3 regions of the Paenibacillus sp. J14 genome follow, and region 3 is predicted to be linked to each of the others. Evidence: riboswitches for the same ligand, from Rfam matches in the RefSeq annotation. Region 3 holds a riboswitch; each other region holds the start of a gene.
The links. A riboswitch is a leader RNA that binds a small molecule or an ion and turns the genes downstream of it on or off. The one in region 3 is predicted to bind cobalamin.
Positions count from the first base shown of each region.

Region 1 (10,542 bases), on a different contig from region 3:
TGCCGGGGTACTGCATATTTCCGACCAGACGGTCAAAAACCATCTCAAAAACATCTTGCAAAAGCTGCATTTGGAAAATCGGGTACAACTCACGCGTTATGCGCTGGAGCAAGGGTGGATTGACTCGCGGGGCTGATTTCAACAGCATCAGGGACAAAGCTTGAAGTTGTGATGGAAATCACAAGGCATGAATCCTTCCCGTTCTAAACTGAGAATAGCTCTTAGTTCAAGAGGGGGAAAGGCTGATGAACCAACGTTTGGGTGCTGTTGCCCGGTTGATTGCGGCCGGGATGCTATTGCTAACGGGATGTGCTGACGCCCCCGGGCGCTATATCGGCGGTTCTGAACCGGCAGCGGAAACGGCAGGACCGGTGAAGTCGTTTACTGTTTATGCCAGTTCTTCAGGATATGACTTGACAGAAATTAAGGTCAAAAAGGGCGATACGGTGCAAATTACGCTCGAAAATACCCAAGGGATGCATTCGCTGAAAATCAAGGGATACAACAAAGAAGTTCGCGGCGGCAAAACGATTACGTTTACGGCTGACCAAGCCGGAACCTTTGAGTACTCCTGCAACATCTCCTGTGGGAAGAACCATAAGCAAATGAAAGGCGTCCTGATCGTAAAATAACAAGCTGACGGCTCATCCCCCATAGATGAAGCCGTCAGCTTGTTTTGATAATTACCTCAAAAATACCCTAACTGTTCCTTGGCTGTCTCCGACATATGCTCCGGCGACCAGCGCGGCTCCCAGACGATGTCGATGACGGGGTTTTGGATGCCAAGTTGATCATGAAGTACCCATCGAACGCCGCCCACGATGGTATCATGCATCGGACAGCCAGGTGTCGTTAAGGTCATTTGAATGTAAACTTGATCCTCTTCTTCCCGAATATCGTATACCAGCCCAAGATCCACGATATTTACCCCAAGCTCGGGATCATAAACCTCACGCAGGCATTCACGGATTTGTTCAATTTTATTCATGGCGACTCCCTCCATTTGTAATGTCGTTAATGAGCAAACACCATCGCGATTATAGCGATGTAAGCCACCGAAACGATAGATAATACGGCGCCTCCAACGGCAATCCCGATCGAGGAGCCGGTCACGATGCCAATAAGGACGGTCAAATTCGCGCAAAGCATCAAGGTCAACCCAAGATTCACTTTCCGTTCGTTCAACAGGTCGGCCAGCACCGGGGTTCCCGGGCGTCCGGCTTGTTTGCCGTATTTGTAGGTCCACCATAGGAACGGTACAATTTTGGACAGGTAGCCAAGCACCGTAAACGAGACCCAGCAGCTTAAGTAAACAAAGCCAGCGGTAAGAACGGTTTGGGTTTCCAGCAGTTGCCCCGGTGACAGCAGCGCCCGTACCGCAAACATGACCGCAAAGGCGGCAAAGATTTGGCTCCCGGTCACCGTCCACTCAATGCCTGCCCCCGGGCTGCGCTTATGCCGTTTATTACGGATTTGCAGCAGATGAACGTTATAACAAAGGACGGCAACGACGATCAGGAGCAGTGCAGCGATTTTGAAGCCTGTCGGTAAACCAAACAGAAAGGAAGCCGCGCCCAGCAGAACTCCTGCGTTCCATACGCCCCAAACGACGAATTCCAGACGAGTTGGATAGTCATGGGACAAGTAAAACATCGGCAGCAGCTTATAACTGAACCCGGTGATCAACAGTCCAAACCAGCCTAATGTTCCTAGCCAAATATGCGTGCCAAATAGGTTTTCGTGCAAATCGTTGTATAGACCGGTCGCAAAATTGATCCCCATCGCCATCCCGGATAACCCCGTGAGCAGCAGGTAAAATATCGCGCAGGCGGTGCTCATGGTGATTGCGTTCCACGTTCTGGCCCGCAGCAACGTAGCGGTCAGGTTCCAGACGAACAAGACAACTCCTGAGAATGCAATTGTCGCAAAGCCGCCAATCCAATACGTATCGCCTTGAATGAAACCAAACAGCAGACCAAACAGCCCAATGGTAAACAGCGCAAAATGCACATACCCGAGACGTTCACTGTAAATATTTGACTGCAAAATAACGTTGATCAGCTGGTAGACGGCACCCATTGCCAGCATGGTTGCCCAGCCCAGTACAAACAGGTGGACCTGGAACCAGCCAGCCGGGCCGCGGATATCATCGCCGATCCAGCCCGTGAGCGACATCAGGGAGGTGGCGTGAAACAGGACGAATCCGAAGATTCCGGTGACGATAAAGAGAAAAGGCAGGCGGGACATGGCTTGCATCAGGTTCACCTCCTTAAGGTTTGCGGATCTGGACTTTGGCGGTTCCATCCGGTTGTTCTTCCACCGTATAGGTGCAGCCCAAGCTGTTTAACTCTTCGATTAGAAATACGGGTACTCGGTCGTTGTGAATATGCACCTCATCCCCTGACTTACAGCGATCCAGTGCCGCCAGCGTCCGGACCATCGGTTGCGGTGGTTCCAGACCGCGGTTGTCCAGCGTGATGATGTTGGGACTCGCGGTATTTTCGCTGGAAACCGCCGTTGATATCGGAGCAGCATCTGCTGTTGCTTCAATCGATTCGTTTTCTTCTTCGAGCCATGCTTTGTTTTTCTTATGAACAAATGTGGTAACCCAATGCTCTTTGTCCTGCATCACGGATTTGCCCACGAGCCCTTTCATTTTCAACAGCTTGAGCAGAGGAGTCGGTTTGAACGGAGCGTGTAGCACGAAGAGATCATCTTTCTCTAGCTTCTTAACGGTGTCCATGATGAGCTGGAACGGCTCCAGCTTGTTGCGTAGTTGCTCTCGGACGTCGAGCTCTATGATTTTGGTATCTTGTCGATTCATCCAACGTCACCTCGTTTATGAATTTACATGAATAGGGTAGTCCTTAATGGCTCATCACCGGTGCTCCATGATCCGTTCCGTCCTGAGTTACGCGCAAGATCGCCGTAGCGCCGAGGTTGGCGTCCCTCAGTTGATGGGTAAGGATTGGATAATCCCCTTCCTCTGTAACGGTAAATTCAACGACTGCGCCGCCGCCGGCTGGAAGCAATACGGTCTGCATTCCGTACAGCTGGTTGTTTGGATTCCCGTCCAGATAAACGCGATCAAAGGTCGTCCCGACCACATGGAACGAAGAAACGTGATTTGGCCCTGCATTGATGACGTACAAGCGGACCTGGTCGCCAACTTTGGCGAGGAACGGATGGTCTTTTAACGTAAAGTCATCGCCATTGAATACCACAACCTCCGGATCGCCTTGTTGAAACGCATCCAGATCATTGGCCGCATACCATTCACTTTGGACCATCGTATATTCTCGATCGATTTCCGAGTCCGTTGGGTAACCGTCTGTCGGTTCGACGATGATCATCCCGTACATCCCATTAGCCACATGCAGCAGCACCGGACTAACTCCGCAATGATACATGAACACGCCTGGCGTGGTGGCGGGATAAGTAAACGTGCCGTGCTCGTTAGGCATCACGTCAATGAACTTCTTGCTTGGAGCGGCATGGACCGCATGGAAATCCATGGAGTGCGGCATGTCGGGATCTAAGTTTTTTAAGGTAAACTCCAGCTGATCGCCTTGCTTTACCCGCAACACCGGACCAGGGGCGGTTCCGTTAAACGTCCAAGCCGGATAAGTGACACCTTCGGAGATCTCGATATCCGCCTGCTGCGCAGTCATTTCAATGCGGACGGTATGGCCTTCCCGTCTAATGATCGGCTCCACGGGCGGTGGATGGAGATGCAGCTCTTCCGCTTGCAGGGGAGGGGCACTGACCTGAGGGGGCTCCGACGGGAACGCAAACCATGCTGCGGCAATCATGATCAGACAGCATAAGCTAATCAACAGAAGCTTTGGGATGTTCCGCGATTTCATCGGTCATTCCTCTTTCTCTCTATAATGGTGAAGGAAATGGCTCCTTGATATACTTTCATCGTACGACGGGTCTAGAGGGTGGATTGTGATATGTATCACATGAATGTTGTCGAAAATGTTGTCGTTTGTGCTCCATCCTGCTACACAAATAAGTAAATTCCGATCTGTTTGGTATTGTATTCACAAGACAGATGAAGTAAGATGTAAGGTATATTCCAACCGAATATAGCGGAAATAGGTGTTTCGGCCGAGCATGGCTGAAGCTTAAAAGGGAAGTCCGGTGCAATACCGGCGCGGTCCCGCCACTGTAACGGAGGAGTCGGATGTATGAGATGCCACTGGTGACAATCACTGGGAAGGCTGCATCCGGCGAAGATCCCGGAGCCAGGAGACCTGCCTATTTCAACAGCACTGCAGTACCTACGGGAGATAGGGAGGTGTTAAAGTTGCAAGCCATCGAACAACGGATCGAAGGTCCTCTTTAGCCATGCTATCGAGGACCTTTTTTGTGTTTTTTACGGACTTAGTATGATTGATCAAACCAATGGGAGGAAATGAACATGGGGAACTTTTTGAGTGGTAATCTGGGGTATCCCAGAATCGGTGGACAACGGGATTGGAAGAAGCAAATCGAGGCATATTGGTCAGGGAAAATCACGGAGCCGGAGCTTCATGCTCGATTAAAAGAGATTCGCTTGAACAACCTGCGTGTGCAGCGGGATCGGGGGCTTGATATCATACCGGTTGGTGATTTTACGTATTATGATCACGTTCTGGATACGGCGACGATGTTTGGGCTTGTACCGGAGCGCTTCACTTGGAACGGGGAACAAATCTCGCTTGATCTGTATTACGCGATCGCAAGAGGCAATGACGAAGCAACCGCCAGCGAGATGACCAAATGGTTTAATACGAATTACCATTATATCGTACCTGAGCTGGGGAACCGTGATCCCAAGTTGACTGTCAATCGGCCGCTGCAAGCCTATCTGGAGGCGAAACAGGAGCTCGGGATCAACGGAAGGCCTGTTCTGCTCGGACTGTTTACGTTGCTGAAGTTATCCAAAGGGGAAACCGCGGGGGAGGCTGAAACTTGGACCCAAAAGCTGCTGCCTCTGTACGTACAGGTGTTGCGCGAACTGGAGGCAGCGGGTGCAGATTGGGTGCAAATCGATGAACCGGCTGTTGTTGTCTCTTTAAGTGAGGAGGACGTACTACAGCTTCGCTTGATCTACAAGACGATTACGCAGGAGGTTCCGGGATTGCGACTGATGCTCCAAACCTATTTTGATGCGGTCGAACGGTATGATGAACTGATTGAACTGCCGGTGCACGGTTTGGGATTGGATTTCGTTCATGGCCGGGAAGGTAACCTCGAATCACTCCGGCGTTCCGGCTTCCCTGCTGACAAGACGCTAGGTGCGGGACTGATTGACGGGCGGAATATTTGGCGTACGGATTTAGATGAGGCACTAAACCTGCTGAAGGTGATTTCGCTTCAGGCCGGAGCGTCGGAGGTCATCGTGCAGCCTTCTTGCAGCTTGCTACATGTCCCGGTATCTGTAACAAGGGAGGAGCGGCTGCATCCGGTATTGCACGATGCGCTGGCCTTTGCCGAGCAGAAGCTGGAGGAGTTGGTGAGCTTATGCAAGGCGGCCCACGGAGAAGGAGCGGAGCCGGTGCAGTTCACCGAGAATCGACGGGCTTTGGCTGCGCTTGCTGCAGATCCAGCCCGCAACCTTCCATTCGTACGGGAAGAAGCAGCGCAGGCCGCAGCTGCTCCGGCTGAGCGCGCCAGCGATTTCGCCGAACGGCGGCGGAAGCAGCAGGCGAAGTGGCAGCTGCCGTTCCTGCCGACTACAACGATTGGCAGTTTCCCGCAAACCGCCGAGGTGCGGGCTGCAAGGCAGAAGTGGCGTAAAGGTGAGTGGAGCGCGGAGAAGTACGAAGCGTTCATCCAAGCGGAGATCCGCAGATGGGTGGAGTTTCAAGAGGAGATCGGGCTCGACGTATTGGTGCACGGTGAGTTTGAGCGGACCGATATGGTGGAGTTTTTTGGCGAGAAGCTCCCAGGATTTGCGTTTACGCAAGGAGGCTGGGTCCAGTCCTATGGAACGCGCTGCGTGAAGCCTCCGATCATTTATGGAGACGTCGAATTTGCTGGGCCAATGACCGTGAAGGAAACGGCCTACGCCCAAAGCCTGACGAACAAACCGGTGAAAGGCATGTTAACAGGTCCGATCACGATCTTGAACTGGTCCTTTGTTCGCAGTGACCTGTCCCGGGAGCAGGTGGCTTATCAAATTGCATTGGCCTTGCGAAAGGAAGTCGAAGTGTTGGAGGAAGCGGGAATTGAAATGATCCAGGTGGACGAGCCTGCGCTGCGCGAAGGACTGCCGCTGAAGCAGAAGGACTGGTCGAACTATTTGAACTGGGCAGTGAAGGCGTTCCGGATGACGACTTCATCGGTACGGGATACGACGCAAATTCATACGCATATGTGCTACTGCGAATTTGACGATATCTTGGAAGAGATCCGTGCGCTGGATGCGGATGTTATCTCGATCGAAACTTCACGGAGCCACGGCGAGCTGATCCACAGTTTTGAGAAGCATACGTATCCACTTGGAATCGGGTTAGGGGTTTACGACATTCACAGTCCGCGCGTCCCGTCCGCGGAGGAGATGATACGATTGATCGAGCGAGCGATTCAAGTGTTAGATCCGGAATTGTTCTGGGTCAACCCTGATTGCGGTTTGAAAACGAGGGGACAACAGGAGACAGTCGCAGCTTTGAAACAAATGACGGCGGCAGCAGAGCAGGTTCGCAGCAAATTTAGAAGAGGAATACAGGCGGAAACGGAAGTGGATAAAGTTTGAATTTTTTGAATCTGTAATTGACAAAGTGGTAGTTAGTGATTATTATAACTATTGTTAAACTAGTTGCAAGATAATATATAGTAACTAAGGAAAATAAAGTAGAAAAGAAGAGTCGGAGGGAAACACAAATGTCTCAAGTTTTATTTGTTAAGGCTAATAATCGCCCAGCAGAGCAATCTGCTACCGTAAAGTTGTACGAAAGCTTCTTGCAAACGTACAAAGAAACTCATCCTCATGATGAAATCATCGAATTGAACCTGTTTGAGTTGGACCTGCCTTACTATGATTTGGATATGCTGAACGGGCTGTTCAAAGTCAATAACGGGATTCCAACAACGCCAGAAGAGCAAAAAGCTGCTGACTTGGCTAACGGCTATTTGGAGCAATTTCTGAATGCGGATAAGGTCGTATTTGCATTCCCGCTATGGAACTTCACGATTCCAGCACAGCTGTTGACGTACCTGTTCTACTTGAACCAAGCGGGTAAAACGTTCAAGTACACCGAACAAGGTCCGGTGGGCTTGGTTGGCGATAAGAAAGTAGCGTTGCTGCAAGCGCGTGGCGGTGTTTATTCCGAAGGTCCTGCGACTGCGCTGGAAATGTCCCTGAACTATGTGAAGAACACCCTGGCCTTCTGGGGCATTAACGATCCGGAAGTCGTTGTGGTTGAAGGACACAACCAATTCCAAGACCGCGCCGAAGAAATCATTCATGATGGCGTAAAACGCGCTGCCGAACTGGCTGCTAAATTCTAATTGAACTGATTCATTAATTCAGAAGCCTGAGCCGTTTCATGATGGTTCAGGCTTTTTTCTTCTTGACCAATGAAGCAGGGAATAAATAAAATGAGAATAATTGAAATTCTAACAATATTAGAAAAATATCCCTATAGTCACTGATCAAGGAGTTATAATAATGAGAATCGTGTACGAGTATGTTCGGTTGTTTGCGATCATGACGATGAACCACAAAATCGGTTTCCTATGGTATCTGGTGTTTCCGCTCTTTCTCTTTTTTGTATATCATGCACCATGGCTAATGCAGCAACCGGAAGAAGACACTTTTATTCATCAGTCTAGCTTGTTTATCTCCTATATCACTTTAGTGATGTCTGTAGAAGTGACTACAAGTCTAATTTCGTTACGAGAAACGGGCTTTTTAAAAATGTTTAAATTCGTTTCTGGCAGCAAAAATGGCGTAATACTAGGCAAATTGATCAGCCAGCTTGTGTTCCTCATCCTCATGATTCTGTTGTTCACCGCAATTACAGGGACTTTATATTTGAACAGTTATGCGCATTTTCTCCCCTTTGTAATGACCGCTTTAACGTCCAGCCTGATTGGCGGGCTTGCGGTTTCCCTGCTTGTTCTGAACATCCTATTCTTGCCTGTCCGACAGGAATCATTAATGACCCTTCTCAATATCTCGGTACTGGTGATGTTTTTAATCTCCGCCAACTCGGATTCCTTGCCGTTTCCGCTTGGGCATGTGATGGCTTTCATTAACCCGCTGGAGTACGTTCGGAATTTGACTTTCGTCTTTGCAGAGTGGTTTACAGGCCAACCGATCAGCCACTTGTCTTCCGTTTATCTATTTCTTATCACAGGCCTTTACATGGGGTTGGGAACGACAGGCTTCAAATGGATTAAAATTGTATCCCCCACTTACCGCACTTGAACGAAGGAGGAACCGATGATCACCATTCGTCATTTAAGCTATACCTATAAGAAGTCCGATCGTAAGGTCTTAAACGATTTGTGTGCAGACTTTGAAGCGGGGAAGATTCAGGTCTTGATTGGAAAAAATGGTTCAGGAAAAACAACTCTTTTTGACTTAATCGCCGGCGCCATACCCTGCATGATTTTCAGAAAGTGGATTGTAAAATTCATCTCCTGAACCAAGGAAGGTTCACATTTGAAGGTACCTATGATCAGTTTGTGAAATCTTATTCTGATGCGAATCCCGACGATATTTTTGCTGAACGTTTAACACAGTAAGCCCAAGAAACTCCTGCTGGCTAGGTAGCGTGTCCAGTCGCATGAGTTTCTTTTTCATATTTTGGGAGGGGATGTTCGATTTGCACCAAAGTGCCGAATACAATTATACTCACCTTATATACTTGGAGGAGTTGCGATCATGATGAACGAAATGGAAATTGTTGTAAAACTGTGTCTCGCGCTATTGTTCGGGCTATTTATCGGGATCGATCGGCAATTAAAGCAGAAACCACTGGGCATCAAGACAAGTATGGTCATTTGTATTGCCAGCTGCTTGGTTACGATTGTGTCGATCGAGGCGTTTGCTAAATTCGCTGGACCAGATCATCCGAACATGGATCCGATGCGGCTGGCAGCGCAAATCGTCAGCGGGATCGGTTTCCTGGGGGCAGGGGCGATCCTTCGCCGAAGCAATGAAGGAATCTCCGGCCTGACCTCTGCGGCGATGATTTGGGCGGCGTCCGGGATTGGGATCGCGATCGGAACTGGCTTTTACCTGGCGGCTGCATTAACGGTGGTTCTGCTGATCATCTCCGTAAATGTCGTACCTTATATCATTAAATGGATTGGACCCTATAAGCTGAATCAACGTGACGTCTCCATCAAAATCGTCATGGAGGATCATGGCAACGTCACCGAACTGATTCGGATCATTGAATGCAGCGGGGATCTGGAACAAACATCGAAGATGAACAAGCACCGGATTCGGCGGCTGAAGATCAAAGACCTGGAGGAGGGCCGCCAGCGCGTCGATATGGTGATTACCGCATCCGAGAAGGAGTATACGACGGAGCTGTACCATTTTCTCCGGAAGATTAACCATGTCATCAGTGTGGAAGTAGAAAATCTCTAGTTTCAACATTAACATTGTTTAACTTCAGTTTAAATTCGATATGTAGTCTTTTTCCTAGAGCCGGTATGTCCGGCTCGTCTTGTTTCAGATAGAGAGGGAAGGGAAGAGAACCACATGCCAAGGAATAACCCTAACTTAAAAAATATAGATGATCAAGTGAGCCAAAGCGGAGGAAGTTCAAAGGCGTTTTTTCGCCTGCTGCGAGAAACGAAACCGCCGCTGCCGCTCTTTGTTGTCGCGATCGTCCTCAGCCTCCTGTCAACGTTGGTCAGCCTCGTCATTCCGATGTTCACGAAAAATCTCGTTGACGGTTTTTCGCTGTCTTCCATCAGCGGGTCGCAGATCTTGTGGATCGGTGCTGCATTTATCGGGATGTCCGTCGCTTCCGGCGTATCGATCTTCCTGCTGAATTATACTGGTCAGCGCATGGTTGCCAGCCTTCGGGATCGATTGTGGAAGAAGATGCTCCGCTTGCCGGTATCCTACTTCGACAATACTCGAACCGGGGAGTCGGTCAGTCGAATGACGAATGACACCGGAATTCTCAAAACGTTGATCTCCGAACAAGTCTCCGGCTTTATCAGCGGGATTATCTCCATACTAGGTGCGGTAGCCGTCCTGTTTTATTTGAACTGGAAAATGACCCTGGTCATGTCCGCGGTGATCCCTCTCGCCGCACTGATCCTTGTGCCGCTGGGCCGGACGATGTATAAAATCTCACTGGCTATGCAGGACGAGACCGCCTCGTTTACAGCGGCCTTAAGCCAGGTGTTGTCCGAAATCCGCCTGGTCAAAGCATCGAATGCGGAGCGGCAGGAATACGAAAGCGGCAACCAAGCGATCGGCAGACTGCTCTCCTTCGGTGTACGGGAGGGTAAAGTCATGGCATGGATTAGCCCCTTTATGGCCTTTGTGATGATGATGCTGCTTGTCGTGGTGATTGGCTA
Region 1 is NZ_JADQ01000025.1:34,317-44,858, reverse strand. It holds gene M891_RS0111585 (response regulator) at 1-136, shown strand, start outside; gene M891_RS0111580 (cupredoxin domain-containing protein) at 246-632, shown strand; gene M891_RS0111575 (metal-sulfur cluster assembly factor) at 689-988, opposite strand; gene M891_RS0111570 (hypothetical protein) at 1,015-2,256, opposite strand; gene M891_RS0111565 (DUF2249 domain-containing protein) at 2,270-2,824, opposite strand; gene M891_RS0111560 (multicopper oxidase domain-containing protein) at 2,868-3,866, opposite strand; cobalamin riboswitch at 4,086-4,281, shown strand; gene metE (5-methyltetrahydropteroyltriglutamate--homocysteine S-methyltransferase) at 4,427-6,745, shown strand; gene M891_RS0111545 (FMN-dependent NADH-azoreductase) at 6,874-7,500, shown strand; gene M891_RS0111540 (hypothetical protein) at 7,661-8,422, shown strand; gene M891_RS0111535 (ATP-binding cassette domain-containing protein) at 8,438-8,641, shown strand; gene M891_RS0111530 (MgtC/SapB family protein) at 8,882-9,595, shown strand; gene M891_RS0111525 (ABC transporter ATP-binding protein) at 9,710-10,542, shown strand, end outside.
Region 1: linked by a shared signal. The riboswitch ahead of metE (5-methyltetrahydropteroyltriglutamate--homocysteine S-methyltransferase) and the one ahead of M891_RS0105400 (anaerobic ribonucleoside triphosphate reductase) in region 3 are both predicted to bind cobalamin.

Region 2 (10,542 bases), on a different contig from region 3:
CCAAAAAGTTATGTACCATCTGGGGTGTCACTTCCGCCGGAAACGCGCTGACCCCTTCCTCACAGACCCCGTGATCCGCTGCCATCACGATCACCGACCGTTTGTCAAACACAGGACGGACTTTCCCCGTGATCCCTGCCAGCTTCACTGCCAATCCTTCCAACTTCCCGAGACTTCCCGGCGGCTTCGTCAACTGGTCCAAATGGACCTGCGCCGCTTTCATCGCTGCTTCGTCCAAAGGAGTAATTGCTTGCGCAAGCTGTTCGACTGAATTGTATGCCATAACCATATTCCCCTTTTCTGTATTACTGACTCGTACCCTTAACCTAAACTTGCCCGGCGCAGCAATAGCTGCGGAACGTCCGAATCCGGATGAACCACTTGATGGGCCTGAACTCCAAATACGGTTTCAACCAGCTCCGGTGACAAAATGCCGTCCGGCGCGCCTTGCGCCACAATTTGCCCGCCGCTCATCACTAAGAGATGGCTGCAAAACAAGGCAGCCAAATTCAAATCATGCATCACTGAAACGACGGTAAGTCCGGCATCGCGCTGCCATTCGGCCACCAGCTCCATAAATTGCATCTGGTAACGCAAATCCAAATAGGTTGTTGGTTCATCGAGCAGCACCAGCTCGGGCTGCTGAGCCATCACCTTCCCAAGTGCTACCCGCTGGCGTTGCCCCCCGCTAAGCGCACTCAGCGGACGATGCTCCAGCTCCTTCAGGTCGAGACGTTCCATAATTCCATCAATGAGGCGTTCGCCTGCCTTCGCCCCGCCGATCTCCTTGCCGCGCCAATCCTGATGGGCGAACCGCCCCATTTCCACCACTTCACGCACCGTAAAAGCCACAGCCGGAAGCCCGTCCTGCTGAAGGACGGCGACCTTGCGCGACAGCTCCTTGCGCGAATACGACGAAAGCGGTCGTCCGCTCAACGCAATCTCGCCGGCATCCGGCTTCTCCACGCCGGAGATCAAGTTGAGCAAGGTTGTTTTGCCGCTGCCGTTGGGTCCAATCAAGCCCCAAAACTCACCGGAGCCAACCTGCCAGTCCACACCGTGAAGCACCTCCAGCCGGCCAAACGCCTTGGCAACCCCAGACACCTTGATCAACGCAGCTCCTCCTCCCTCTGTTTCTTCTTCCGATACAACAGATACCCAAAGAAAGGCGCCCCCACAAAGGCGGTGACGATGCCCAGCGGGACCTCCGTTGGAGCCAGCAGCGAGCGAGCCGCCAAGTCGCTCCACATCATAAATATCCCGCCGCCCAGCGCCGACAAAGGAATGATCAGCCGATAATCCGGGCCGGTGATCAGACGGATCATATGCGGAACGACCAGGCCTACGAATCCGATTACCCCTGACACGGATACCGCAGCCGCCGTCATCAGTGTAGCAACGAGCAACACAGCTAGTTTGGTTCGTTCTACGGCCATCCCGGAATGGGAGGCTTGACGTTCACCTAAAGTCAGCAGGTTCAAATGTTTAGCCCGGCTCCAAAGGAATAAGGCTCCCAGCAGCAAATACGGCAAAAGGATGGCCGTATACGACCATCCGCGCAAGCTTAAACTGCCCATCGTCCAATAGTAAATTTCATTAATGGTTTTCTTCGACATTGCCGTTAAAAAGGAGACAACAGCCCCTAGGAACGATTGCATCACGACGCCGGACAAAACCAGACTTTCAATCGGCAGCCGTCCGTTCTCTCTAGCCAGCCAAATCACGATCCATAACGTAACCGCCCCCGCCAGGAACGCAACCATCGGAAGCGTAAAGATCCCAAACAGGGAAAACTGCCATCCGAAAAAGATCAGCACCGCCGCACCGATTGCCGAACCTGACGATACGCCCAGTGTAAACGGATCCGCCAGCGGGTTGCGCAGCACCCCTTGGAAGCCGGCGCCCGCTACGGCGAGCGAAGCGCCGACCAGCATCCCGAGCAGCACGCGAGGCAACCGGACCTGGACGACGATTTGCTCGGCTGCCGTCGTCCAATCCGGCGTGATCAGGCGGTCTAACCCCGGGAGCCTGTGCAGCAAGATCGCCGCGATTTCTCCAGCAGGCACATAAACGGAGCCGATGCCGATGCAGAGCAGCAGCGTCACAACCAGGAGCAAGAGCCCGATGACTCCGTATCCGGCGAATTTGCCGCGCTTCATGGCTGGATCAAATCCGGGTGAACCGCCTTGGCCACTTCAATCAGCCCTTGCGTGACGCGAGGGCCCGTACGGCTCAGCAGGTTATCGTCCAGAGCGATAATGCGGTTCTCCTTCACGGCCGTAATTTGGTCCCAGCCTGAACGGCCTTTGATGATGTCCGCTAACGTCTTGTTATTTTCGTCAACAACGCTTTTCGCGTATAAAATGACGTCCGGGTTCGCTTGGATAATTTGTTCCTCATTGATCTCGGACCATCCCTTGACATCGGAAGCAACGTTGATGCCGCCAGCTAACGTGATCATCTCATCCATGAATTCGCCTTTGCCAACCGTCCATCCCGGAGAAAACTCGATGTAGACCTTCTTCTTCTGGTCTTCACTTAGCGAAGCTACCGCATCAGTTACCGTTTGGACCTCTTCCTTCATCTTGCCGACCACTTCAGCAGCTTCAGCCTGATGGTTGGTAATTTCGCCGATCGTCCGAATATGCTCCATTACTTCGTTGATCGTCTTCGGATTGGACTGGAACACTTTATATCCCATATCCGTCAAGTTTTTGACCGTTGCTTCATCGATCAGGCTCGCCGCAAGAATTAGGTCCGGCTGCGCCGCCACGATTGCCTCGACATTCACCTGGAACCCGCCCATCCGCGGTTTGTCCTTCACCGCTTCAGGATAATCATCCAGGTCGGATACGCCAGCGACTTGCTCGTCCAGTCCCAGTGCAAACAGCGTTTCCGTCTCCGAAGGCGCCAGCGAGACGATACGTTCCGGCGCGGCTTCAAACGTAAACTCTTTACCGGTAGAATCAGTGACGGTATAAGGGTAAGTCGTCTCTTGTGCCGCCGAATTGTCCGCCGCCGCGTTCGTTCCAGCGTTTTGCGTCGGTTGTGCAGCGTCCGCTGTGTTCCCTGTCCCCGGGGTGACGGCGTTATTGTTACCGCAGGCCGCAAGCACCAGCAGCAACGCCAGCAGCCACAGGCTTCCTAGTCTTCTCCAGTTTTTCATCTCCAGATCTCCCCTTGCTTTATTTTTCAGTAAATAAAGAAACGCCTTGTGTTCCAGCGGTACGTTGTGCAGCCGGCGGCGAAGAAGTCCGGCTAACCCTCTACCGGCACAAAGAAAAAACCCCAATCCTAGCGGATGGGGTTACGTCTACAAAGTCATGCTGTGCGCACGCAAAGCGGAGAGACTCCACGATGGCAGCGCCAAGCCATGATGCTCTTGGCAGAACGTTATCCTTTCCTCGAAGGACCGTCTTGAATTCCCGTGGCAGGTCTCCTGACTTCCAGGTCTCGACGAAAACTCGCCTTCCCATCTCCCTTCGCGGGCGACAGTGGCATCATGAGCTCGTCCCTGTTTACAGTGGCGGGACCGTGCCGGATTTGCACCGGCTTCCCTTTTAACCCGAAGCGGTACGGCATGCTTCACCGTTGCTCCAGGACCTACGGGCACAAATTGTACGCTTGTCTTAAGGCTTTCTTCTCTATTGGATTATAGGGGAAAAGCGGAGGACTGACAATAACTAATCCGTTATTCCTTTGTTTAGCCCCGTTCTAAAGACAAATCGGCTCCCAGGACACCAATGACTTCACCTTCCCGGACAATCGGCACGGCCAGCGTCATGCAACGCCGCTTGGTGATCGCGGAGATATACACTTCGGAGACAACCGTCTCTCCGGCAATCGCCTGGCGGAACCAGTCCCGTCCTTTGGCGTTAAGCAAGCCGGCTTCCGGAATGGATACGATAAAAGAGCCGTCCTTGCGGTTCGACCAGGCCGCTTCTAGACCAGGCTCTGCGGCTAACAGCTGCTCCAGTGCAGCCCGGTGACTAGCCGGCTCCAGCATGCGGAAACCTGGCTGTTCGGCTGCCTCCAGCAGCTTCCGGGCATAGGCTTGACCAAGGGCCACCGCGTCTTCGCCACCGGCAGCCGGATCCGCCCCGGAATGGACGGAGTTCAATGATACCATCAGTTCGCCCTGGGCCCGATCCAAGCCCACGACCACCGTCTGCAGCTTGGAAATATGCTCTCGCTCCGATTCCATCCGAGCCAGCGCTCCCTCCACATGGGTGATGCTCCGATTGAGAGCCTCATGCACCTCGCTTAGCATCGCCTCCATATTCCGCGTCAGCTCGGCTTGTTCCCGGCTTCGCTGTCCCGCCTCGGCAACCAGCCCGTTCACCTCTGCCACTTCATTCGCAATGAACCGGATGTCCTCCCCCATTCGCTTCATCAGCGAAATTCCTTCCAGGGCCGAGTCACGTCCCTCTATCAGCGTGGACTTCACACGCTCGACATCCGCCGAGATTTGCTGGAACAACGGGGCGGAGGAGTTGATCGCCCTGGTGCTTTGATCCGCCAACTGGCGCATGCGCACGGCGACGACATCGAAACCTTTCCCCTGCTCGCCCAAACGAGCCGCCTCGATCGACGCATTCAGCGCAAGCAACGCGACCTCTGCCGCGATCTCCTCCAAGCTCCGATACAATGCGCCCAGCTTCCGGGTGTTCCCCTCCAGATCCTCCATCGGCCCCACGATCGACTCTTGGGATTGCGCCAAAGAACGAATGGTGCCGTCTACGGTTTCGAGCGCTCCCGCCATACGCATGGCCTCGGCTCGAGTGTTTTCGCTGCGGGTAAGCAAATGCCCCGCTGCGTCATGGATTTGGGAGGCCGAGGCCGCCACCTCTTCCATTGCCGCCAGGCTCTCCTGCACCTGTTCCAGCGAACGTTCGCTGCTTTGCTTGAGCTTCAGATCCTCGGCCGCTGCAGTATCGGCTAATCGTTGCAGCTGCTCGAGGCTCTCGCTCACTTCGCCAACCGCCGCCTGCAGTCGATCCGCCGCCACTAGCGACTCATTGAATACTGCCGTCCAATCAGTTTCCTCCCGCTGGGATTCACCTGTCCCCGAAGGAGAACGCTTGCCCGCCAGCGCCCCGCCTCCCAGTGCTGCCCGCAGGCCGGTTCCAAAGAACAACGAAGACCCCAAGCTGAGCAAAGTAAATAGCACAAGGCAGGGGATATACCATGGCGTCTTTGCCCATAACGCACAAACAGCCAGGACCGCCGTGAAGCCGACACTAAGCCAAGCAGCGATTCTTCCCAACCTTTCGTTCCGATTCATACTCCCACCCCTGATATGTAAATTTTGCTAACATTATAGAATAGGACTAAAGGTATAGAAAGGAAAAATTTAGGCATTCCGAAGTTGGGTGCAAATAATCGACGGAATTTTGTAAATAAAAAAGAGGAATGTAACACAACACGTCACATTCCTCTTTGAACAACCCATACCATCCTATATCTTGGGTGCAATCTTGCGGCATCCTCTCTCGTCTATTCGTTCATTCTCCCATTGTACACCAGAACAGAACGCTCTTCCCTACTTACTCCGCTTGCCGCTGCTGGCCAGCAAGATGTTAATATTCTGCTGCTGCCGGTATTCATTCGGCGTGACATGATACTTCTTACGGAACATCTGCGCGAAATGACGAATGTCCTGATAGCCGAGGTACTCCGCAATCTCCCCGACCTTCAGCTTCGGGTTTAACAACAGCTGCTTGGCTTGCTCCAGACGGAGCGAGGTCACATATTCCTTGTAGCCAAGTCCGACCTTCTGCTTAAACAACTGGCTGAAATACGCCGGGTTCAGGAAGACGATGGAAGCGACCTTCTCCAAAGAAAGCTCCTCGTTGTAGTGCTCCTTGATATATTGAAGGGCGACTTCGATCGCTTTCTCCCCGCTACCCTTCGGCGGATCCAGCAAAGCAACCGGCGAGTCGGAAGCCTGCTTCATCCGCATGACCACCTGCGGCACAGATTGAAAATCGTTGTTTAAGCCGGAATGCACAATTTGAAAAGGCACCTTCAAATAGTGCTGCAAATGCGCCTTCACTTCCTCCTGAAACCGTTCGATCCGCTCCGGCTCCCGCGGCGTGATCAGACCCAGCAGGCTTTGGCGGTCATAGCTCACGACAAACCCTCGGCCGTGGCGCTCAATCAGTTCGGACAACACATTTTCGACGATAAAATGCTCCAGCCGCACGTTTTTGTCCCCAGCATCCATCTGAACCATCATCAAATAAAAGCTTTGATAGTCCTCCATAAACGGCGTCAAATCCAGGTTCCCGATATCTAACCCCGAGGCTAATCGCTGAAATACGCCCTCGCGCAAATATTTCAGATTGGCTTTTAAGAGCTCCTCTTCCTTCGTCTGCTCGCTTTCCTCGCGAACCTCTGCGGCCAGGGTGCTGATAATTTCCTGCAGGCGCGTTTTCCCAATCGGCTTCAGCAAGTAATCGCGGGCCCCCAGCCGCACCGCCTCCTGGGCATAGGCGAATTCGCTGTGCGCAGAGATCACCACCCACTTCACCCGAGGAAATCGGCGTTTCGAAATCCGCATAAATTCCAGTCCGTTCATACCCGGCATCAAAATATCAGTGAGCACAATGTCGAATCGCTTCTCGCCCATCAGCTTCGCGGCTTCCTCTGCCCCTTCAGCCAGTTCAACCCCATACTCCGGATAAATCCGGTTGATCGTTCGCTTAATGCCTTCGCGAATCGCCCGTTCGTCATCCGCAATCAAAATATTCATGTTGCAACGTCCCCCTCCATCGGAAGCGGCAGCACGACGGCTACCCTGGTTCCTTGATCAGGAATGCTCTCGATCTCCAAACCGTAACGTTCACCGAACATATGTTGAAGACGGCGGTGCAAATTTTGCAGCCCAATGCCGCTGCTGCCCGTACCGGATTCCTTCGGACCGGGGCCGTTGATCGACTGCTTCAACCAGGCAAGCCGTTCGGCCGTCATCCCGTTGCCGTTGTCCTCCACCACGATTTTCAGCACATCTCCAACCTCTTGGGTATATAACTTAAGCACACCTTGGCGTTTAAGCGATTCTAACCCATACTTCACTGCGTTTTCGATAATCGGCTGAACGGTCATCTTGGGCAGCCGAATGTCCAGCCAACGTTCATCGATGGTCTTCTCCACCCGAAGCCGGCCCTCCAGCCGGATCAAAATAATCGTCAAATAATGGTTAATCTGCTCCAGCTCTTCGCGCAGCGTAACCTTGGCTCCATCCTTCCACTCACTGCTGTAGCGAAACATCGAAGACAGCGACAAGACGAGCTCGCCTAGCCGGTCGTTCTCCTTCTCATCCAGCATCCAGTAGATCATATCCAGCGTGTTATACAAAAAATGCGGATTCACCTGCGACTGCAGCGCTTGCAGCTCGGCGTTTTTTTCGCTGACCGAGGAAATTTTCACCCGTTCGATCAGCTCCTCGATGCGGCTGACCATTCGGTTAAAGGACGCGACGAGAATGTTGATCTCCTGGTAGGAGGAGACGTTCACCATCCCGCGGAAATTCCCTATTTCCACCTGTCGCATCTCGCGGATCAGCTTCTTCAGCGGATTGGCAATTGTCCGCGACACAATGCTGGCGACGACGGCGGAGACGATGATCAGGATCGAAATGACGATCAGCAAATACCGCTTCGTTTCCAATAACTCTACATTCAAATCCTGCCGGGGAGTCACGCTGACCACCGACCAGTCGGAAAAAGGCAGACGGGACGCCACCGTGATCCCCGAACCCTCCTGCTCTACAACCAAGTTGCGGGCTGCATCCAGCTTCGGGAGGTCGTCCAGCATCGGTGCCGGTTCGGTCAACGAGGAGACAACTTGGCCTTGCTGATTGACGAGATAGACCTCGCTATGCTCGCCCAGCTTGAGATTATCCAAAGCATCCAGCACCGGCCCCGGGTTCACCTCGTAAAGCACAATGCCTATCGGTTTATGCTCGTTTAAATCGTAAATTTGCCGGCCAAAGGCAAACACCGGGCTGTCCTCGGCCAAATCGATCAGCGAATGGGAATAGACGCCCAACCATACCAGTTTCCCGGATGAATTGCGGAGCTGGTGATACCAATCCTCCTCGGGATAAGAAGGATCCAGCACATTCATCGAGTTGCCGTAGTTGTATATCTTCCCTCGGTTGGTAATGACGTGAATGCCCACCAAATCGTCACGGGAATAAAAGATCGCTCCAATAATGTTCGTAATCGATTGTTCGTTAATATAGGCTACCGCCGGCTCGTCGGTTTTTTCGTTCAGCAGGCGGATCATCTCAAAATTGTTCGTAATCGACTTCGACAAGCTGTCGTATCCTTCATAAAGCAGGCTAAACAACCCAACGGTCTGAGCGACGTTCTTCTGCGACAGGTCGCTGATTTTCTCGTGATACTGCTCCGTCGTCCGGCTGTAGTAGAGCACGCTGACGATCAGCAAAATGCCCGACATACAAAAAAGAAACAGCAAAAACAACCGATGGTTTATGGAATGAAAGCTGTTTCGCAACTGTTTTCTCCCTCCCAACCCCGTGTCCTGCTGCTCCTTCATTATAAGATGGCGTCCTTATTTTGCAAGCGCAATCTTTACCCTTTTACTGCTCCGGCTACCATTCCTTTCGTAATTTGGTTCGACAGGAAGAAATAGATCAAAATGACCGGTAGCGCCCCCATCACAAGGAAAGCGCCGATGGCTCCGTAGTTTACAGAATATTGGCTGACGAATGTATATACCCCAAACGGCAGCGTCTTCAGTCTCTCCGACGAAATGAACGTGGCGGCCAAGATGTATTCGTTCCAAATCGTGATAAAGGTTAAAATACAAACCGTCATCATTGGCGGGACGGACACCGGCAAAATAATGCTGCGGAAAATCCGATAAATGCTCGCTCCGTCGATAAACGCCGATTCCTCGATTTCCGCCGGGATGCTCTTCATAAACCCGCTGAGGATAAAGACGGAGATCGGGGTGGAAAAAGCGATATACGGCAAAATCAGCGACAGATGCGTATTTAGAATATCGACATTTTTAAAAATCACCATCAACGGCAGCAGCGTAGCCTGCATCGGAATCATCATCCCCATCAAAAAGATGGTCATGACCATGTTCCCATACCGCCAGCGGAACCGCGAAATCGCATACGCCACCATCGAGCTGAGCAGAATGACGCAGATCATGGTGATCCCGGTAACGATCACGCTGTTGGATAAATATTTCAAATAGCTCCCCGACTCGTAGGCGTCTTGATAGTTGTGCCACTGCAGCTCTTTCGGCAAGGCGAAGAAGCTCCCGCCCATAATCTCCTCATTCGTCTTCAAGGAATACAGCAGCAACCATAACAGCGGGTACAGCTGGGTAACGACCGGAATCGCAAACAGCACGTAGACGATTCCTTTTTTGACTTTTCGCATGAACCTCGCCTCCTTTGCTAGCTGTATTTGCGCTCAAGCTTGTTGAAGATGGAATTGATGATCGCCGTGCATGTGAGGCACAACAGAACCAGGAACGTAGCGATCGCGCTGCCGTACCCGTATTTCAAAGACAGAAACGAGCTGTTGTACATATGCGTGGAGATGACGTCGGTGGCATGCGCCGGTCCGCCTGCGGTCATCACCATGACGAGGTCGAACGCCTGCAACGAGCCGATAAACGCCAGGACGATCGATATTTTGAAGATCGGGACGATCAGCGGCATCGTGATGTAACGGTCTGCTTTGAACCCTTCCGCCCCGTCGATTTTTGCAGCTTCATAGATTTCATCCGGAATGTTCTGCACCCCGGTATATTGAATGAGCAAATGATAGCCGAAATACTGCCACAGTGACACGAAATACAGACTGTACATTGCGATTTTCGGCTCAGTCAGCCAATTATGCGTCCAACTGTCCAGACCTAAGGCGATCAGCACGCCGTTCAGCATGCCGCCCATCGAGGTCGGGTTATAGATCGTTTTCCAGAGTTGTCCGATAATAACAACCGATAAAATGACCGGCGTAAAATAGATCGACGCCAGCGTATTCCCCTTTTTCAAATAACGGCTAAGCAATATAGCAAAAAACAAGCAAAGCGGAATCTCCAGCATGGAGGCTACCGCATAAAGCAGCGTTCTCCGGACCGACGGCCAGAAGACCGGGTCGTTCCAGAACATATCCCGGAAATTGGACAGCCCCGTAAACTTCGGGGTGGTGATCCCGTCCCAGTTCAACAGGCTGGTCCCAAACGACACGAGTATCGGAACAAACACCAAGCACACATACAACAACAGACAAGGCAATACGAAGACGGCTATTGTGCGTGCGGGCACCTTCAGTACTTTCATCTCTCCGCCCCCCAATAGAAATGCGATGCGAAGAAGCGCTCTAGCACGAATGCTGTTAAGGGCTACTTCGCATCGATGGAAAGGTAACTTTTTGTAAAAAGATCAGGTAGGGTTATTGGCTCAAGGAATTACTGCTTGTTGGCTTCATAGGCGGTTTGATGCTCTTTGGCCACTTGAGCGGAATCCACTTGCTGCACGAACAAGTTTTG
Region 2 is NZ_JADQ01000017.1:60,099-70,640, forward strand. It holds gene cobT (nicotinate-nucleotide--dimethylbenzimidazole phosphoribosyltransferase) at 1-283, opposite strand, end outside; gene M891_RS23590 (ABC transporter ATP-binding protein) at 322-1,113, opposite strand; gene M891_RS0108715 (FecCD family ABC transporter permease) at 1,110-2,159, opposite strand; gene M891_RS0108720 (ABC transporter substrate-binding protein) at 2,156-3,166, opposite strand; cobalamin riboswitch at 3,413-3,623, opposite strand; gene M891_RS0108730 (methyl-accepting chemotaxis protein) at 3,704-5,284, opposite strand; gene M891_RS0108735 (response regulator) at 5,543-6,754, opposite strand; gene M891_RS0108740 (cache domain-containing sensor histidine kinase) at 6,751-8,523, opposite strand; gene M891_RS0108745 (carbohydrate ABC transporter permease) at 8,601-9,425, opposite strand; gene M891_RS0108750 (carbohydrate ABC transporter permease) at 9,443-10,333, opposite strand; gene M891_RS0108755 (extracellular solute-binding protein) at 10,462-10,542, opposite strand, start outside.
Region 2: linked by a shared signal. The riboswitch ahead of M891_RS0108720 (ABC transporter substrate-binding protein) and the one ahead of M891_RS0105400 (anaerobic ribonucleoside triphosphate reductase) in region 3 are both predicted to bind cobalamin.

Region 3 (10,542 bases):
AAGGCCCCAATCGTTGAAGGCGTCCTCGATTTCTACCAGTCCATAGAAGATTTCGGTGCCTGCTCTCCAGATACGCACCAGGATGTTCGGCGTATCCAGCTGCGCTTCAACGCCAATTGTTGCCTTCAACTCAACACGGTTAGTCAAGGACGCTGGATCTGCGGGATCCAGGAATACCGAAACCCCTGCAATCTGTACGCCCCCTGCAACCGGAATCGGAATGTTAACACCATTGGTAATCGGAGTCACAACCGTCGAGTTGTAATCCAAAAGTGTTTTTGCCATACCATCTCTCCCCTTTGCTAAGGTATGTTCTATTCTATGTTAGAGAGAAAGAAGATTCTTAGATGAATGCATTAGTAGAATTGACTCAATTTTATACAAGCACAGGAGCAAGAAATGGGCATATGATGGAAAAAAAACTTGGAGGTTATGTCAGACATGAGTTATGTTCCCGGACCGTACCCCGGCTTGTCGTACGCCGCTCCGTATGATCCTTACATCTATCCTCAGCCTTATTTCGCTTACGGATATTCCAATCCGCCGGCCTATCAACCTGCCCGCTATCCTGACTATATCGAGCCCAGCCCGATCTATCCTGAATACGATTCGTCTCCTTTGCAAGAGGGATCTTGGGATCGGCAGCCCCTTCAAGATTACGGGCAACAGCCGTTTGTCATCAATATCAGCGATGCCGCCGAGCATAACCGGAACTTCCGGACCGCTCTCTGGACGGGCAAATATTTTCAGGTCACTTTGATGAGCATTCCGGTCGGTGAAGATATCGGCTTGGAGGTTCACCCGGATACGGATCAGTTTGTACGCGTGGAAGAAGGTCGAGGCGTTGCGCAAATGGGCGATCGTGCGGATCACCTCACCTTCGTACGAAACATCCGTGAAGACGACGCGGTCTTCATCCCCGCGGGCACGTGGCACAACATCATCAACACCGGCAATGAGCCGCTGAAGGTGTATGTCATTTATGCCCCGCCGCACCATAAATTTGGCACGGTGCATCGGACGAAACGAGAAGCGATGATGGAGCACGAGTAATCTCGATGAGGGACAGGGAGGTTGATGGAAACCTCCCTGTTTGCTGTCACAAATGGATTCCTTCACTTGTCTTATAGATGTACACAAAATAAAGACAAAATGGAGGAACCAACAATGAGCAAATTACTGGTCATTAACGCACACCCGGAGGCAAATTCGACTGCATCTTTTAGTCTGAACGTATTGGACTTTTTTCTAAAAAAATATAGAGAGCATCAATCCGGCGAGGAGATCATCGAACAAATCAACTTATACGAGGACGTTGTCCCCATGGTGGACAAGACGGTACTTAGCGCATGGAGAAAACAAAGAAACGGTAAAGAACTAACGAGCGAAGAGCACGAGGTCACCCGAAAGATGGACAAGGTCCTTCAACAATTCAAAAGCGCGCGGAAGTATATCATCGCCTACCCTTTGCATAACTTTAACGTGCCGTCCAAATTAAAGGACTATATGGATAACATTATGATCGCCAAAGAAACCTTCAAGTACACCGAAAATGGATCCGTAGGTCTTCTTAAGGACGGACGCAGCATGGTGGTCATCCAGGGCAGCGGAGCGATTTATACCAACAACGATTGGTATACCGAAGTTGAATTCTCTTATAAGTACCTGAAATCGATGTTTCAATTTCTGGGGATCGAGGATTTTGAAATCCTCCGGGTCCAAGGAACCGACATTTTAGATAAAGATGAAGTTTTGCAGAAGGCCTATACCGAAGCGGAGAAATCGGCGGTTCAGTTGGCTATGAAATGATAAAAAAAGCGCCCCCCGAAAACCTCGGAGGGCGCGTTACGCTTGCATATCAGATGCTGGTGAAGGGACTCGAACCCCCGACCCACGCATTACGAATGCGTTGCTCTACCAGCTGAGCTACACCAGCAGGTTCGTTTTTAGCGAACAAAATTTATTATACCGAGTTTTAAAAATAATGCAAGCACCAATTTCAAGAAATTATAATTTCTCGCGCACCGAGCGCAGCTTCTGCTCCGAGGAGCTGGCTTTGTCGCGGCGATCATCGATCTTGATCGAGGTCGATACCCGGCCGGCACCGGACTGGAACGGTGCTTCATGGATCGCGCGAATCGCAGCAAACACGTCGTCTAACGATCCTTCAATAATCGTACTCATGGAGGTCAGGGTAAAGGTGATGCCCTGCTGCTTCTCCAACACCCGATGCAACTCGGCTACATAAGCGCTGAGGCTGGTGCTCCCCGTCCCGATCGGAATGACGGTCACTTCGGCGATAGCCATACTCAGTCCCCTTCTTTCCTTGGTCATTGGATTAGTTTGAATCCTTTAGATCCCTAAGCTATTTTTCGTCCGATAACTCTATTCTAACCACCCCCGCTCCTGAAGATCAACCGAACCCGTCGGCTAAATTTCCAGGCCATCCCCAAAACTCACATCCCCTGTAAAACGTCGTCTAGTCCTACAGTCCCAATTATAAATGTTCACAATTTTCATCCGTCCCCCTCTCTCCGCATCATTGTGCGGACCGGAGGTTTTCACATCGTTTTCAGTCAGTTTTCAATGGGAAAATCCCATTTACAAACACAACATCTTGGGCTATCCTTAGATCAACGCAACAAAATATAGTGTGAACGGGTGATCCGGCGGACAAGCCGCCGGAGCTTAAAAGGGAAGTGCGGTGCAAGTCCGCTGCGGTCCCGCCACTGTAATCGGTAGCTGGGTACTAAAGACAGGCGTTCCGCCTATATCGTCTGGAAGACCCAGCCGTTGACTGACGAAATGCCACTACAGCTTAATGTTTGATGAGCTGCGGGAAGGCGTCAGCAACGTTCCGAAAGCCAGGAGACCTGCCCGTTTGAAAGACACCGACGGAAAACCTGCGAGGATCAGGGATGGTGTCCGCTTGCCGCCGAAATGTTGGGCCTTGATTTGGTCTGTCCATCTTTTTTGCAGTGCATTCGGGCATGTCTACCTCGTTGGTTGGACATGCTCTTTTATTTTTGAACTAAAGCTCGGTTTACAGGGAGGAGAAGTGTGTTATGGCATGGGTAAGCCAGACGTATACCGGCCGGGACACCTTGCTGGATGAAGTGATTCGAATGGGCGAGGAAATCGTCCAGAGCCGCAATCTTGAGGTGCTGCGTGAGAACGCCAATTTAAACGGAGAGAGCTTCTCCGGCAAGATGAGCAAATTCGGCAGCGAGTATTCCAAATGGTATGCAAGTCATTTCGTACTGCCAACTCGCTTGGTCCAGGCGATTCAGGATAATATCGTGTATGTTCACGACTTGGATCAGTATGCTCTTGGCACAACGAACTGTATCTTTATCCCGTTTGACAAGCTGCTGCGCAGAGGCTTCAACACCGGCAACGGCAGCGTACGCCCGCCAACTTCGATCATGACGGCGATGGCGCTGGTAGCGATCATTTTCCAATCCCAGCAAAACTCCCAATACGGCGGCGTGTCCGCCAATAAGCTGGACTTTGATCTCGCTCCGTACGTAGCCAAATCGTTCGCCAAATACTTCCGCAAAGGGCTGGATTATTTCGAGGAGGGCAACGCGAACGCTGATTTTGGTGATATCACCATGAGCCGCAGCGATCTGAAGATGCAATATCCTAAGGCATTTAGCTATGCGCTCAAGGAAACCAAAAGTGAGACGTTCCAGGCAGCCGAAAGCCTGATCCATAATCTGAACACGATGTCGAGCCGGGCCGGCGGGCAAATCCCGTTCACCAGCATCAATTACGGCACATGCACCTCACCGGAAGGACAGTTGGTCATCGACTCCCTGCTTACGGCCACGATACGCGGGCTCGGTCATGGGGAAACGCCGATATTCCCGATTCAGATTTTTAAATGTAAGCAAGGCGTCAACCAAAATCCGGGGGAACCTAACTATTCCCTGTTCCTGAAAGCGGCGGAATGCTCGGCCAAACGGCTTTATCCCAACTTCGCCAACCTGGATGCTCCGCTGAATCTGATGTACTACGATCCAACGGATCCGGATACGGAATTTGCGACAATGGGCTGCCGCACCCGGGTGCTGGCGGATCGGTTCGGACGCAATCACCTGTCTGGCAAAGGCAATCTTTCCTTTAATACGCTGAACCTGGTCAAGCTCGGCTTGAAGCATGGCATTGCGTTGGGACACCGCCAAGAACCCGACGAGCACGGCTTCTACCGCGATCTGACTCACTATATGAATATCGCCCTTGAGGGATTGCTGCATCGCTTCTCGATTCAAGCTTCCCAGAAAGCCAAAGCTTCCGATTTCATGATGCGGGAAGGCGTCTGGGAAGGCGGTGAACATCTGGCACCGGACGATCAGGTCGGCGAATTGCTGAAGCACGGCAGCTTGTCCATCGGGTTCATCGGGTTGGCCGAATGCATGAAGGCGATGTACGGGAAGCACCACGGTGAGGATGAAACCGTGTATCAGAAAGCTTACGACCTGATCGCATACATGCGCGACTATTGCGACGGCCAAAGTGAAATTCACAATCTGAATATCACGCTGTTTGCGACCCCGGCGGAAGGGCTGTCCGGCAAGTTCACCAAACGCGATCGCGCGGTCTACGGCCCGCTGCCCGGGATTTTGGACCGCGAGTATTACACCAATTCGTTCCATATCCCGGTCTATTACAATATCAGTGCGGCACGAAAAATCGAACTGGAAGCCAAATTCCACGGGCTGTGCAACGCCGGAGCGATCTCTTATATCGAGCTCAACGGCAATGCCCGCAACAATCCGGAGGCATTCCTGAAGATCGTGCAATACGCTCTGCAGCAGCAGGTCAGCTATTTTAGCATTAATCATCCCATCGACCGCTGCTCGGCCTGCGGCTTTGAAGGGATCATTGGGGCAAGCTGCCCTTCCTGCGGCAGCCATGAGAACGAAGTGCATATTCGCCGATTGCGCCGGGTGACCGGCTATCTGACCGGCGATTATCAGACACGGTTCAACCCCGCCAAACAAGCGGAGGTTCGTGACCGGGTGAAACACGACGCATGAACATTTGCGGCTATTATCCGGAGTCCATTAATGAAGGACCCGGCATGAGGGCAGCGATCTTCATCAGCGGATGCCGCCATTATTGCAAGGGCTGCTTCAGTCCGAAAACCTGGAGCTTCGATTACGGGGAACCGTTCACGTTGGAGCGGGAAGCGGAAATCATTCATGACATTAAACATAATCCGTTGCTCAGCGGGCTTACGATCCTTGGCGGTGACCCTTTTTTCTCCGCCGCCGAAGTGTGCGGCTTTATTGATCGGCTAGTGGCGGAAGCCGGGCCCCTATCCATCTGGATTTATACCGGTTATACGTTGGAAGAATTAATCGAACACCCCGGCTCCCCGGAATATGAACTGCTGCGGCGCTGCGAGGTGCTGGTTGACGGAAGGTTCGTTGAAGAGCTTCGCGACCCTTCCCTGCTCTACCGCGGCAGCTCCAATCAACGGCTGATTGATATTCAACCCAGCCTGCAGCAAGGACAAGCCGTGTTGTGGGAGCCTAGGTTCACTTTTTAAACGGATTGATCTTATTCCTTCTGAGCGCAACTTGATTGCGCCCCTTTTTCAGCAAATATATGCAATTTGAATATTCAAGATTTGGGGTAACGCCCCCTCATCTGCAGTATTGATCCTACCTTAATATATGGAAAGTGAGGATTTATCTCATGCCTACTCTAGTGACCAAACCCAATAACCGACAGCTTGCGTTTGACAGCGAGCGTCTGGGCGTCTACGCCGATCGAATTTTGCAAGGATTACATAACGTCAATAAAGAGCGCCTGCTGCGCGGCGTCCATGCGAAGCTCCGCCGGGATGTGGTGACCGGGGAAGAAATCAGTAATGCGTTCACGATGTCCGCGCTGGAGCTGGTCAGCAAAGATGAGCCGGATTGGAAATATGCAGCGGCTCGCTCCCTGCTTACCTCTCTGTATAAGAAAGCAGCGGTTCATCGTCGCTACAAAGCCTATCCAGAGCAACCTTACGGGTCGTTCTATCACCTCATCACCGAGCTATGCCAGCTCGGTATTTACCGCGAAGAGCTGCTGGAGTGCTATACGAAAGAGCAAATTGAAGAGCTGGGCCGCACGATCGACCCATCCTGCGATCTGCTGTTCGACTACATCGGTCTGTTGACGTTAACGGAGCGTTACCTGGCGACCGACTTCGACGGACGGACAATGGAACTTCCGCAGGAGCGTTATATGGTCATCGCCATGTACCTGATGCATAAAGAGCCGGAAGAGAAGCGTCTGGAGCTGGTGAAGGAAGCGTATTGGGCGATGAGCAACCTGTATATGACCGCGGCAACCCCAACGATGTCCAATGCCGGTAAAAAAGTAGCCGGCCAGCTCTCCAGCTGCTTTATCGATACCGTTGACGATTCCCTTGAGGGCATCTTCGACTCCAATACCGACGTTGCCCGCTTGAGCAAAATGGGCGGCGGCATCGGCGTTTACCTCGGCAAGGTCCGCGCGCGCGGCTCGGACATTCGCGGCCACAAGAACACCAGCTCCGGCGTAATCCCTTGGATTCGCCAGCTGAACAACACCGCCGTCAGCGTCGACCAGCTGGGAACTCGTAAAGGTGCGATTGCGGTTTATCTGGATGTTTTTCACAAAGATATTCTCGCCTTCCTCGACTTGAAGCTGAACAACGGTGACGAGCGGATGCGCGCGCATGACGTCTTCCACGGCGTATGCTTGCCTGATCTGTTTATGGAGGCGGTGGAGGCCCGCGGGGAATGGCATCTGTTCTGCCCGCACGAAGTGAAGAAGACGATGGGCTGGAAGGATGAGAACGGGCGTGCGTTGGGGCTGGAGGATTTCTATGACGAGGAGCTTGGGAAAGGCAGCTTCCGTGAAAAATACGCTGAAGCCGTGGCCCACCCTACTCTGTCACGCATCACGATGCCAGCGATTGATATCATGAAGCGCATCATGAAATCGCAGCTTGAGACCGGCACACCGTACATGTTCTACCGCGATACGGTAAACCGGGCGAACCCGAACCGCGCGCATGGGATGATTTACTCGTCCAATCTGTGTACGGAGATTATGCAAAATCAATCGCCAACCGTCGTCGAGCAAGAGGAACTGGTGACGAAGGACGGACAAACGCGGATCGTCGTGTCCAAAATCCCGGGCGACTTCGTCGTCTGCAACCTGAACTCCATCCACCTGGCCCGCGCAGTACCGGCCGGCGTACTGGAGCGGTTAGTACCGATTCAGACGCGGATGCTTGATAACGTTATCGACATCAACAATATTGAAGTGCTGCAAGCGCAGTATACGAACAGCCAGTATCGGGCGATCGGGCTCGGCACGTTTGGCCTGCACCATCTGCTCGCGCTCGAAGGCATCCGCTGGGAATCCCAGGAGGCCGTGGAATACAATGACGCGCTGTATGAAAAGATCAACTACCTCCTGATCCAATCCAGCATGGAGCTGGCTAAGGAAAAAGGCAAATATCCGAAATTTGCCGGCTCCGATTGGGAAACCGGGCAATACTTCGAATCCCGCGGTTACGTGGACGGCTCCCGCGAAGGCAAATACGTGACGACCGAGCAATGGCGCGAGCTGCAGAAGGAAGTGCGTGAGAACGGCGTTCGCAACGCCTGGATGTTCGCCATCGCCCCTAACGGTTCAACCTCGATTATCGCCGGCTCCACCGCCAGCATCGATCCGTTGTACGAGCTGCTCTCGTATGAAGAGAAGACGACGTACAAAATCGCCAATCCGGCACCGGACCTGTCCGAAAAAACGATCTGGTACTACAAGACCGCGTTCCTGATCGATCAGCATTGGTCGATCGAAATGGCCGGTGCGCGCCAGCGCCATGTCGACCAAGGCCAAAGCTTCAATCTGTACGTACGGCCGGACATCCGGGCTGCCGACTTCCTTGACCTGCATCTGCATGCTTGGAAGGCCGGATTGAAATCGACGTATTATGTGCGGAGCCGGGCGTTGACGATTGAGGAGTGTGAGTCGTGCGCCTCATGAGGTAATCAACCCTCCCCACCCCTCCCTTACCGTAAGGGAGGGCGCCCGAGGGCCTGCTGCCCTCTGGTCTCCCGCAAAGGGGAAGAACGTGGGAGAGCAAGAGGCGCTCCTGCGCGCTCTCCCCTATCGGGGATTCGCTGAGGTTGGCTCGTGGAACGTTTTTCCCCCTTCGGGTACGTCTTACTTTGGGCGCTCCCGGGTGACCTGGAAAACCGTGCTGCTCAGGACTGCTGCTGTCGGCGCACCCGGGCGGCATATGTGCAGTGAGCCGCTTGCCGCCCTTCGGGCCCGCTCTACTGCAGTGCTCCTGCGGGGCGGGGACTGCGACTGCGGCGGTACATGGTGCTGCTCCGTGCGTAACCGTCGTTGTCCCCTGCGGGGATGCGCTCACGTTTTGAACATATATACATGCGGGCCAGAGGGGGAAATGATTCTGGAGAAACGCCGGCAACCTGATCTCGCAATACCCCCATCCCATGTACAACTTACTCAACAAAAATTAAGGAGCGAAAATCCCATGCAACTTCAAACGATTTTTAATACCGAAGCCCCCAACAAATCTACGCGCATCATCGGCGGCGAATGCTCAGGCATCCTGAACTGGAACGACATCCGCATGCCGCATATGTACAAGCTGTACAAGGTGCTGCTGCTCAACCACTGGATTGCTGACGAGATCCCGATGGCCAAAGACGCACAGCAATTCGCCCTGCTCGATCCGGAAGAGCAACGTACCTTCAAGATCAACATCTCGCTCTTGGCGGTGCTCGACTCGATGCAGACGATGTTTGTGGGCGATGTAAAGCGCTACTTCACCGACTCATCGCTGGAGGCGATCTCGGCGATCATCGGACAGCAGGAAGTCGTACATAACCAATCCTACTCCTACGTGCTGTCCTCGATCGTGTCGGAGCAGGAGCAGAAAGAAATTTTCGAGTATTGGAAGCACGATCCAGTGCTGCTGGACCGCAACAAATTTATCGCGAATATCTATCAGAACTTCCGTGACGAACCTACGCCGCAATCGTTTTTTGAAGCGCTGGTAGCGGATCTTATTCTGGAGGGCATCTTCTTCTATAGTACGTTCGCATTCTTCTACAATCTGGCGCGGGACCAGAAAATGATGGGCACCAGCCAAATGATCTCGTACATCCAACGGGATGAGAACCAGCACTGCTACTTCTTCGCCGAAGTGTTCAAACAACTGCTGATCGATTATCCGGAACTCAACACGAAGGAAAATATCGATTACGCCTATCGCACAATCGACAAGGCGGTCGAACTAGAGACGAACTGGGCGCACTATACGTTAAAAAATGTCCCTGGCATCGACTTAAACGAATTGTCCGATTACATTAAGTACATCGCGAACAAACGGCTGACGCTGATGGGGCTGGACAAAGCCTATGAAGGTGTGGATATCAACTGCATGCCGTGGATCAAGCCGTTCTCCGATGAAGCGCTGAACGCGACGAAAACAGACTTCTTCGAAGCGAAATCCCGCAACTATGGCAAGGTCGGCGACGACAACGGGTTCGATGACCTATAATTCCTTGCTCTGCTTAAGTGAAACGGATCTATGGCTCTTCCGCGTCGGCTGCGGAGGAGCTTTTTTTTGCAGAAAAGTTTGTCTATTTAAATTCGGTTTAAAAAAACAGGATATGCTATAATCATTACCATCCTAAACCATCGGCCAAGTGCCTGAAACACATTCGGAAGGACGTTGCTTGCATGGATTTGCTGATTACGGTTATTTTGCTGCTCATCTGTCTAGTGGTATCCAACATTATCAGCCACTACATCCCGATGATCCCAACTGCACTGACTCAAATCGCCCTTGGGATCCTCATTGCATTGGCCTACAATGAGTTCTCGCTCGAACTTGAAACGGAATGGTTCTTGCTGCTCTTCGTAGCGCCTCTGTTGTATAACGACGGAAGGTACTTCCCCCGTGACCAGTTATGGAATATGCGCGGAGCGATTCTGGGGAATGCCATCATCCTCGTCGTATTAACTACGTTGGGAGGCGGTTACCTCATTCATGCCGTCATTCCTGACATTCCGCTCGCTGCGGCGTTCGCGCTGGCGGCGATCCTCTCCCCTACCGATCCAGTGGCGGTCAACGGGATCGCCAAGCGGATTCATATCCCGGAGAAGGTGCTGAATCTGGTCCGGGGGGAATCGTTGATCAATGATGCCTCCGGCCTGGTCGCTTTTAACTACGCGGTCGCGGCGGTTGTGACAGGTTATTTTTCCCTGAAAGAAGCGTTGTTTGACTTCTCCTATATGTTCGTGGTCGGGGCTTTGCTTGGTTTCGTGCTCAGCTTGGCGATGGCCTGGATCCGGTTCTCCCTGCTCAAACAGGGGATTAAGGATACGACGCTGCACTCGCTGCTGCAAATTCTCACGCCGTTCCTGATCTTTATCGTGACGGAGGAATTCCTGCATGCTTCCGGCGTTATTGCCGTTGTTGTCGGCGGTATCGTGCATTCACTGATGCGG
Region 3 is NZ_JADQ01000010.1:98,045-108,586, forward strand. It holds gene M891_RS23365 (hypothetical protein) at 1-285, opposite strand, end outside; gene M891_RS0105380 (cupin domain-containing protein) at 442-1,053, shown strand; gene M891_RS0105385 (FMN-dependent NADH-azoreductase) at 1,168-1,809, shown strand; tRNA gene M891_RS0105390 (tRNA-Thr) at 1,864-1,936, opposite strand; gene M891_RS0105395 (MTH1187 family thiamine-binding protein) at 2,008-2,307, opposite strand; cobalamin riboswitch at 2,643-2,895, shown strand; gene M891_RS0105400 (anaerobic ribonucleoside triphosphate reductase) at 3,066-5,042, shown strand; gene nrdG (anaerobic ribonucleoside-triphosphate reductase activating protein) at 5,039-5,557, shown strand; gene M891_RS0105410 (ribonucleoside-diphosphate reductase subunit alpha) at 5,707-8,040, shown strand; gene M891_RS0105415 (ribonucleotide-diphosphate reductase subunit beta) at 8,558-9,589, shown strand; gene M891_RS0105420 (Na+/H+ antiporter) at 9,772-10,542, shown strand, end outside.